Linked DNA regions of Pyrodictium delaneyi. The protein of the gene in region 2 binds, or shares a complex with, the protein of the main gene of each other region. Links are inferred from orthologs where the notes say so. Each region holds a gene or a part of one and is shown on either strand. Other genes may lie near its edges.

What was found.
Region 1: Pyrde_RS05190 (region 2) and rpl18a share a complex: the UniProt entries of both Methanocaldococcus jannaschii proteins name them as parts of the 50S ribosomal subunit. The link is inferred for Pyrodictium delaneyi from one-to-one orthologs.

What each region holds. Positions count from the first base shown.
Region 1 is NZ_CP013011.1:467,084-470,237, reverse strand. The notes cover bases 178-3,007. They hold rpl18a (50S ribosomal protein L18Ae), read left to right. Parts: upstream 178-1,375; coding sequence 1,376-1,639; downstream 1,640-3,007. Other genes in these bases: ftsY (signal recognition particle-docking protein FtsY), read left to right, coding at 2,251-3,007; pfdA (prefoldin subunit alpha), read left to right, coding at 1,636-2,082; Pyrde_RS02370 (translation initiation factor IF-6), read left to right, coding at 670-1,347; Pyrde_RS02375 (50S ribosomal protein L31e), read left to right, coding at 178-486. Outside these bases: Pyrde_RS02380 (50S ribosomal protein L39e), read left to right, coding at 1-138; more of ftsY, read left to right, coding at 3,008-3,154.
Region 2 is NZ_CP013011.1:1,008,099-1,011,262, reverse strand. Bases 115-2,954 are described here. They hold Pyrde_RS05190 (50S ribosomal protein L23), read left to right. Parts: upstream 115-1,324; coding sequence 1,325-1,585; downstream 1,586-2,954. Other genes in these bases: Pyrde_RS05180 (30S ribosomal protein S3), read left to right, coding at 2,574-2,954; Pyrde_RS05185 (50S ribosomal protein L22), read left to right, coding at 2,101-2,571; rpl4p (50S ribosomal protein L4), read left to right, coding at 480-1,310; Pyrde_RS05200 (50S ribosomal protein L3), read left to right, coding at 115-442. In the rest of the region: more of Pyrde_RS05200, read left to right, coding at 1-114; more of Pyrde_RS05180, read left to right, coding at 2,955-3,164. UniProt on the Methanocaldococcus jannaschii protein: Binds to 23S rRNA. One of the proteins that surrounds the polypeptide exit tunnel on the outside of the ribosome.

The DNA.
Region 1 (3,154 bases), 540 kb from region 2 along the record:
CTCGGAAAGAAGCTCCGGCTCGCTAAGGCACTCAAGCAGAACCGTGCAGTACCCATATGGGTTATTATAAAGACTAACAGGAGGTTCCGTGACCACCCTAAGCGTCGGCACTGGAGGAGAGTTAAGCTAAAGGCCTAAACCTCGTGAGGCTAGTAGTGAGTGTGAGGTGTATAAGTTATGCCTAAGGAGAAGAAGGAGGCCATATACACTATCCCCCTTGCTCGAGTATACTGGGGGCGCCGTAGCAATCGTGCAGCACGTGCTGTGAGGCTAGTAAGGAAGTTCGTAGCAAGGCATTTCGGCGTTGATGTCGCAGATGTAGTTATACACAATAGTGTCAATGAATATATATGGTCTAGGAGCATAGAGAAGCCGCCTCGCCGTATAACAGTCAAGGCTGTCAAAGACCAAGAAACCGGTAAGGTCAAGGTTCTGCTCGTGAGGCAGAAGAAGGCTGTGAGGTCTGCTCAGGATCAACAGAGTTAGAAATTGATATTTAGATTGCTATTTTCCGATACACCCTTACAAGGCGAAAAGTACTCGTATGTAATGAACTCGGTTCCAGGACCCAAGGTTCTCTAGTTTCAGCCCCTCATACGGGATCCTCTTTAAGGTAGACAGTTCTAATTACCTCTCCACGTCTAGCCGGTGATATACTGGGGACGCTGATTGATAGAGTACATGAATGTCCATGGGAACCCCAATATAGGTGTCTACATATTTGCTAACAACAGCATAGCATTGGTGCCTCCAACGATTACTGAGAAGGATAAAAAGAAGATAGCCGACATTCTTGATGTAGAAGTCATAGACGTCAAGATAGCAGATATGATAATCAATGGTGTAATGGTGGCTGGTAATGATAAGGGGTTGTTGTTGCCAAGAATAGTAAAGCCTGAGGAATATGATAGCCTACGGGAGTATATAGGTGATAAGATACGGCTAGAGATCCTTGAAATACGTCAAACTGCTCTCGGAAACTTGATAGCTGCCAACAATTATGGAGCATTCGTATCACCAACGATAGATAAGTCAGCTATCGAGAAAATTAAACAAGTCCTGGGCGTAGAGACTGTATATCAGCGTCATTTGGCGGATATTCCCACAGTAGGCTCTATGATTGTTGTAACTAACCGTGGTGGTGTTGTGCATCCGGGCGTAAGTGACGAGGAGATCAAGGTCCTGGGCAACGTGTTTCGTGTAGAGTTCGCCACAGCTACTGTAAACTTTGGCCTTTACTTTGTAAAGGCAGGGCTTGTCGCGAACGATAAAGGTGCACTGGTAGGCGATGAAACTACTGGTCCCGAGCTTATGAGGATTCAGCAAGCCTTAAGACTCGGGGGCTGAGCCGGAGGGTCTAGATGGGGGCTGCGGTATGGGCGACGTGAAGTTCTACCTTGTTGAGGGTAAGATGCTGATACGTCCACATAAGATGCCGGAGTGGTGGAAGTTTAGGAAATATGTAAGAGCGCTAAAGCCAGAGCACGCTGTAGAGAAGGTGTTGTCGGAGCTGGGTAGCAACCATAAAATAAAGAGGTATCATATCAAGATAGAGCGTGTCGTTGAAGTACCAGCCGAGGAGGTGCCTGACCGCAGCCTAGTAGCCCTAGCCAGCCTCACTAGGTGGATTAAACCTTGAGTACACAGCAGACTATAACCCTTGAAGAGGCTATTGAGCAGCTGACTCTTCTCGAAAACCAGATAAAACAACTCCAAACTGCCACAGCGGAACTCGAAAGTAGACTAATCCAGCTCTCAGCGGTTGAAGAGGCGCTTATGAATATACGTAATGGTGCAGAAGATGCGCTAGTACCGCTGGACTCTAGGGGCGGAGTATTAGTACGTGCATCCATAAAGCCTCTTGAAAAGATATTGGTACATGTCGGTCTAGACTTGTTCGTAGAGGTTCCTCACGAGAAGGCATTGAAATTCATACGTGAGGAAAGAGCATCTACGTCAAAGCTGTTAGATGCGTACCAAAGGGAACTTGCAAAGCTTACCCAGTATTATGCTGCTCTCCGCTCTGCTGTGGAACAGTCTCTCCAGGCTGGCATGGCGCAGACACGCCAACGGCAACAGTAGCTATAGTGGGGCTCTCCCTTTCTACCGGTTGCTTGCATTCATTAACTAATTTAAACATCTTGGGCTCACTAAGTTTCCTTGTATCCAGCCCTTGTTTATCGCTCAGCCGGCCCGGCTATAGAGACGCTTAGCTATATACAATGTTAGATAAACCGGAGGTTGTACCGTATGGTATTTAACAAGCTTAAAAAGGCGTTGAAAAAGTTTGTAGATAACGTCGCCGAGGTCGTCGCTACCAAGGAGATAAAAGAGGAGGAATTGGAACCAATACTAGAAGAGCTCGTAATCAGTCTAGCTGAGAGTGATGTGGCGTTTGAGGTTGCTGAAGAGATAGCTGCAAAGCTTCGGGAGAAGCTTGTAGGTAGTAAAGTGCCGAGATTCAGCGATCTACGTAGCCACGTAGTTAAGACTTTAGAAGAAGCTATTGTGGAAGTACTTAGCCGGGGTTATAAGCGGTTGGATCTTGTTGCAGAGGCGTCTAGGCGTTCACCTGAAAACCCGCTGAGAATAGTATTCTTCGGCGTCAACGGTGTAGGCAAGACTACTACCATAGCTAAGTTTGCTTATATGTTTCGTAGCCAGGGTGTAACGCCAGTAATTGCGGCTGCTGATACATTTCGTGCTGGCGCTCAAGAGCAATTACGTAAACATGCTGAGAAGCTCGGTGTACCGTTTATTGGCGGGCGATATGGTGCTGATCCTGCAGCAGTAGTCTATGATGCCATAGAGTATGCACGGGCTCGCGGCTACCGTGTTGTATTGATAGATACTGCTGGACGCTTGCACACAGATAGAGACCTTATGGAGGAGCTGCGTAAGATAACTAGAGTGGCTAAACCAGATTATCGTGCTCTAGTGGTTGACGCCCTTACGGGTAACGATGCTGTTGAGCAGGCTCGCTTCTTTGACGAGGCGGTGGGCATAGATTTCATAGTAATGACTAAGGTTGATGCAGATGTTAAGGGTGGTACAGCACTTAGTGTTGCTGCTGTGACCGGTAAACCCATTCTCTTCATGGGCGTGGGACAGAGCTATGAAGACTTGGAGCCTTTTGAACCGCGTCGCTACGCGG
Region 2 (3,164 bases):
CTTCAAGGAGGGTCAATTCGTAGACGTAATAGCGGTAACCAGGGGTAAGGGCTTCCAGGGCGTGATAAAGAGGTTTGGTGTAAAGGAGCTGCCCAAGTGGCACAAGCACAGGAAGGGTAGCCGCAGCGGTCCCGGTAGCAGAGGCCCCGCGACGACGTTCTCGTGGAGCGAGGTACCCCAGCCGGGCCAGATGGGCTTCCACAGGAGAACAGAGTACAACAAGCGCATCATAAAGATAGGCGAGAATGGTCTAGAGGTAACACCTGCTGGAGGCTTCCTCCACTACGGTATAGTGAGGAGCACTTACGTGATGCTGGCTGGAAGCATACCAGGCACACCCAAGAGACCGATAGTACTCCGCCACCCAGTGAGGCCACGCTGGATCCCAGAGGCAGCACCTAAGATAACATACATCAGCTTACAGAGCAAGCAAGGCAATTAACCCTTTAGCATGGCAGCAGCCCCTGGGGTGCGATACTATGGCAGGTAAAGTGGGCTCTATGGTATTCCTACTAGCGGCGGAGCCGCCAGTCGTCCCGGTATTCAACGTTGCAGGCGAAAAGAGCGGCGAGGTAGCGCTACCCAAGGTCTATGGGCTGCCGGTACGCGTCGACCTGATAAGACGCGCATTCCTATCAGAGTTCACAGCGAGACTCCAGCCTAAGGGCCGCGACCCCATGGCTGGCAAGAGGACGACTGCTAGGAGCTTTGGAGTAGGCTTAGGTATTGCCAGAGTGCCTCGCATCCCCGGCCTAGGTCGTGCAGCCTTCATAAACTCTGCTGTAGGCGGTCACCTGGCGCACCCACCTCGCGTAGAGAAGAGGATACACGAGGAGATCAACAAGAAGGAGAAGAAGCTTGCTACAGCTTCGGCGCTGGCTGCTACTGCTAGGAAGGAATTCGTCGAAAAGCGTGGCCACAAGTTCACGGCAGAGGTCCTCCCAATAGTCATAGATGATGAGGTTGAGACAGCTATAACCAGGGTTCGCGAGGCACGTGCACTCCTAGAGAAGCTAGGCGTCTGGGTCGACATAGAGCGCGCAAAGGAGAGGACAAGGATACGCGCTGGTAAGGGTAAGCGTCGCGGGAGGCGGTACATAACACCGCGGAGTATACTCTTCATACTAAGCAACCACAAGTCTCCACTTGCAAGGGCTGTCTCAAGCCTACCTGGTGTAGATGTAGCAGACCCTTGGCATGTCAACGTGCTACAGCTTGCTCCTGGCGGTGTACCTGGGAGACTAACAGTAGTTAGCAAGTCCGCACTGAGTGAACTATCTAAGAGGTTTGATGGAATACTACTAGCCTAAGGGGGTGTCGTACAATGAGCGCCTGGAGTATCATAATACGTCCGGTACAGAGCGAGAAAGCGTTGAGACTAATCGAGGAGCAGAACACGCTGACATTCATAGTAGATAGGAAGGCCACTAAACATGATATCAAGAGGGCGGTTGAACAAGCGTTTGGAGTCAAGGTAGAGAAGGTTAACACCCTAATAACTCCCCGTGGCGAGAAGAAAGCCTACGTTAAGCTGGCCAAGGAGTACAGCGCCACTGATGTGGCCGCACGGCTAGGCCTACTCTAACCACCATACGATGGTTTTAAGATGGCGTCTATATCCATTGTATCCCACTATATTTGGTACACACTTCTACTCTGATCCTTGTTCAGTGTATATAGTATAATGTGCCTCCTAGACTGTATTGTAATCCCCCAACACCATCCATTATCCAAAGGTCGTCGGGATACTGGAGCATCTTGGGCGAATATAGAGAAGACTTGATAGAGGTGTCTGATCCTACACTAGGCTGGAGCAGGCCCGCGCGAGTGCCCCGTGTCGCTCGGGGCTCGGTGAGCGCGTGGAGGCTCCACCCCTAGGCGTCAGGCCTCCCTAACACTTTCACTTCTTACGGTGTAGTAGAGGAATCGAGGGTCGCCAACAGATGGTCTTCTCGTCACGGCGTGTGCTCTGTGCAGGTCAGCTCGCTCATCCCCGGCAGCTCCGTAGATACTATCCGGTAGCGCTCTATTCACTTATTTAGGCGTGCAGTGCTGTGAGCGCCTCCTGGGGATGCTGTAGCAAGAGAGGTGGGCCTCGGGTTGCCGACATGGCATTACTCAGTACGAGTTGACGAGGAGCGTTCAGCTAAGGCTATGGTATGGGATGCGCCCATATCGTACAAGAAGATTGTCGAGTTAGCTCGTGTCATACGTGGTATGAGGCTGGAGGAGGCTCGTAAGTTTCTCGAGCGTGTTGCTGCTGGTAAGGAGCCTATACCTGTGCGCAGGTATGCTAGAAAGCAGGCTCACCACCGTGGCCTCGCTGCTAGGTACAAGTGGCCGATAGGCCGCTATCCGGTCAAGGCTGCTCGTATCCTGCTCAAGCTCCTTGACAATGTGGCCAACAACGCTGAGGTCAAAGGGCTTGACACGGAGAAGCTGCGCATTGTACATATAGCTGTTCACAAGGGGCGTGTGCTTAAGAGGTGGATGCCACGCGCCTTCGGCCGCTCCACCCCTAGGTTCAAGAAGTACAGCCATATAGAGGTAGTTGTGGCGGAGGAAGAGTAACCATGGTACTTATAAAGAAGCATTTCATAAAGAAGTCGATAGCCCAGACAAAGATAGACGAATACCTAGCCAAGAGATTCTATCGTGCAGGCTATGCTGGCGTACAGATAATACAGTTCCCATTAGGCACTAAGGTTTTCATCGATGCTGAGCGTCCGGCAATGATTATTGGCCGGAGAGGCGAGACCATAAGGCAGCTTGCTGCTATATTCGAGCAGCAGTTTGGCTTGCAGAATCCCCAGATAACGGTGCGCCGTGTAGAGAACCCGGACCTCAACGCTCGTGTAGTGGCATCTAGAATAGCTGTGTTCCTGGAGAGGGGTGCGTACTACCGCCGTGTAGCTAACGTGATGGCACGTCGTATAATGAACGCGGGAGCCATAGGTGCCCAGATAATCATCAGTGGTAAGCTACGTACAGAGAGAGCACGCTACGAGAAGGTGCGTATAGGCAAGGTCTACTCTACTGGCAATCAGGTAGAGTATATGGTCGACAGAGCAGTTATGCACATAACTCTAAACCCCGGTGTATTCGGTATAGAAGTCACGATAGTGAAGCCAGCGAAGCCCAGTGACTATGTACGCATAAAGCAG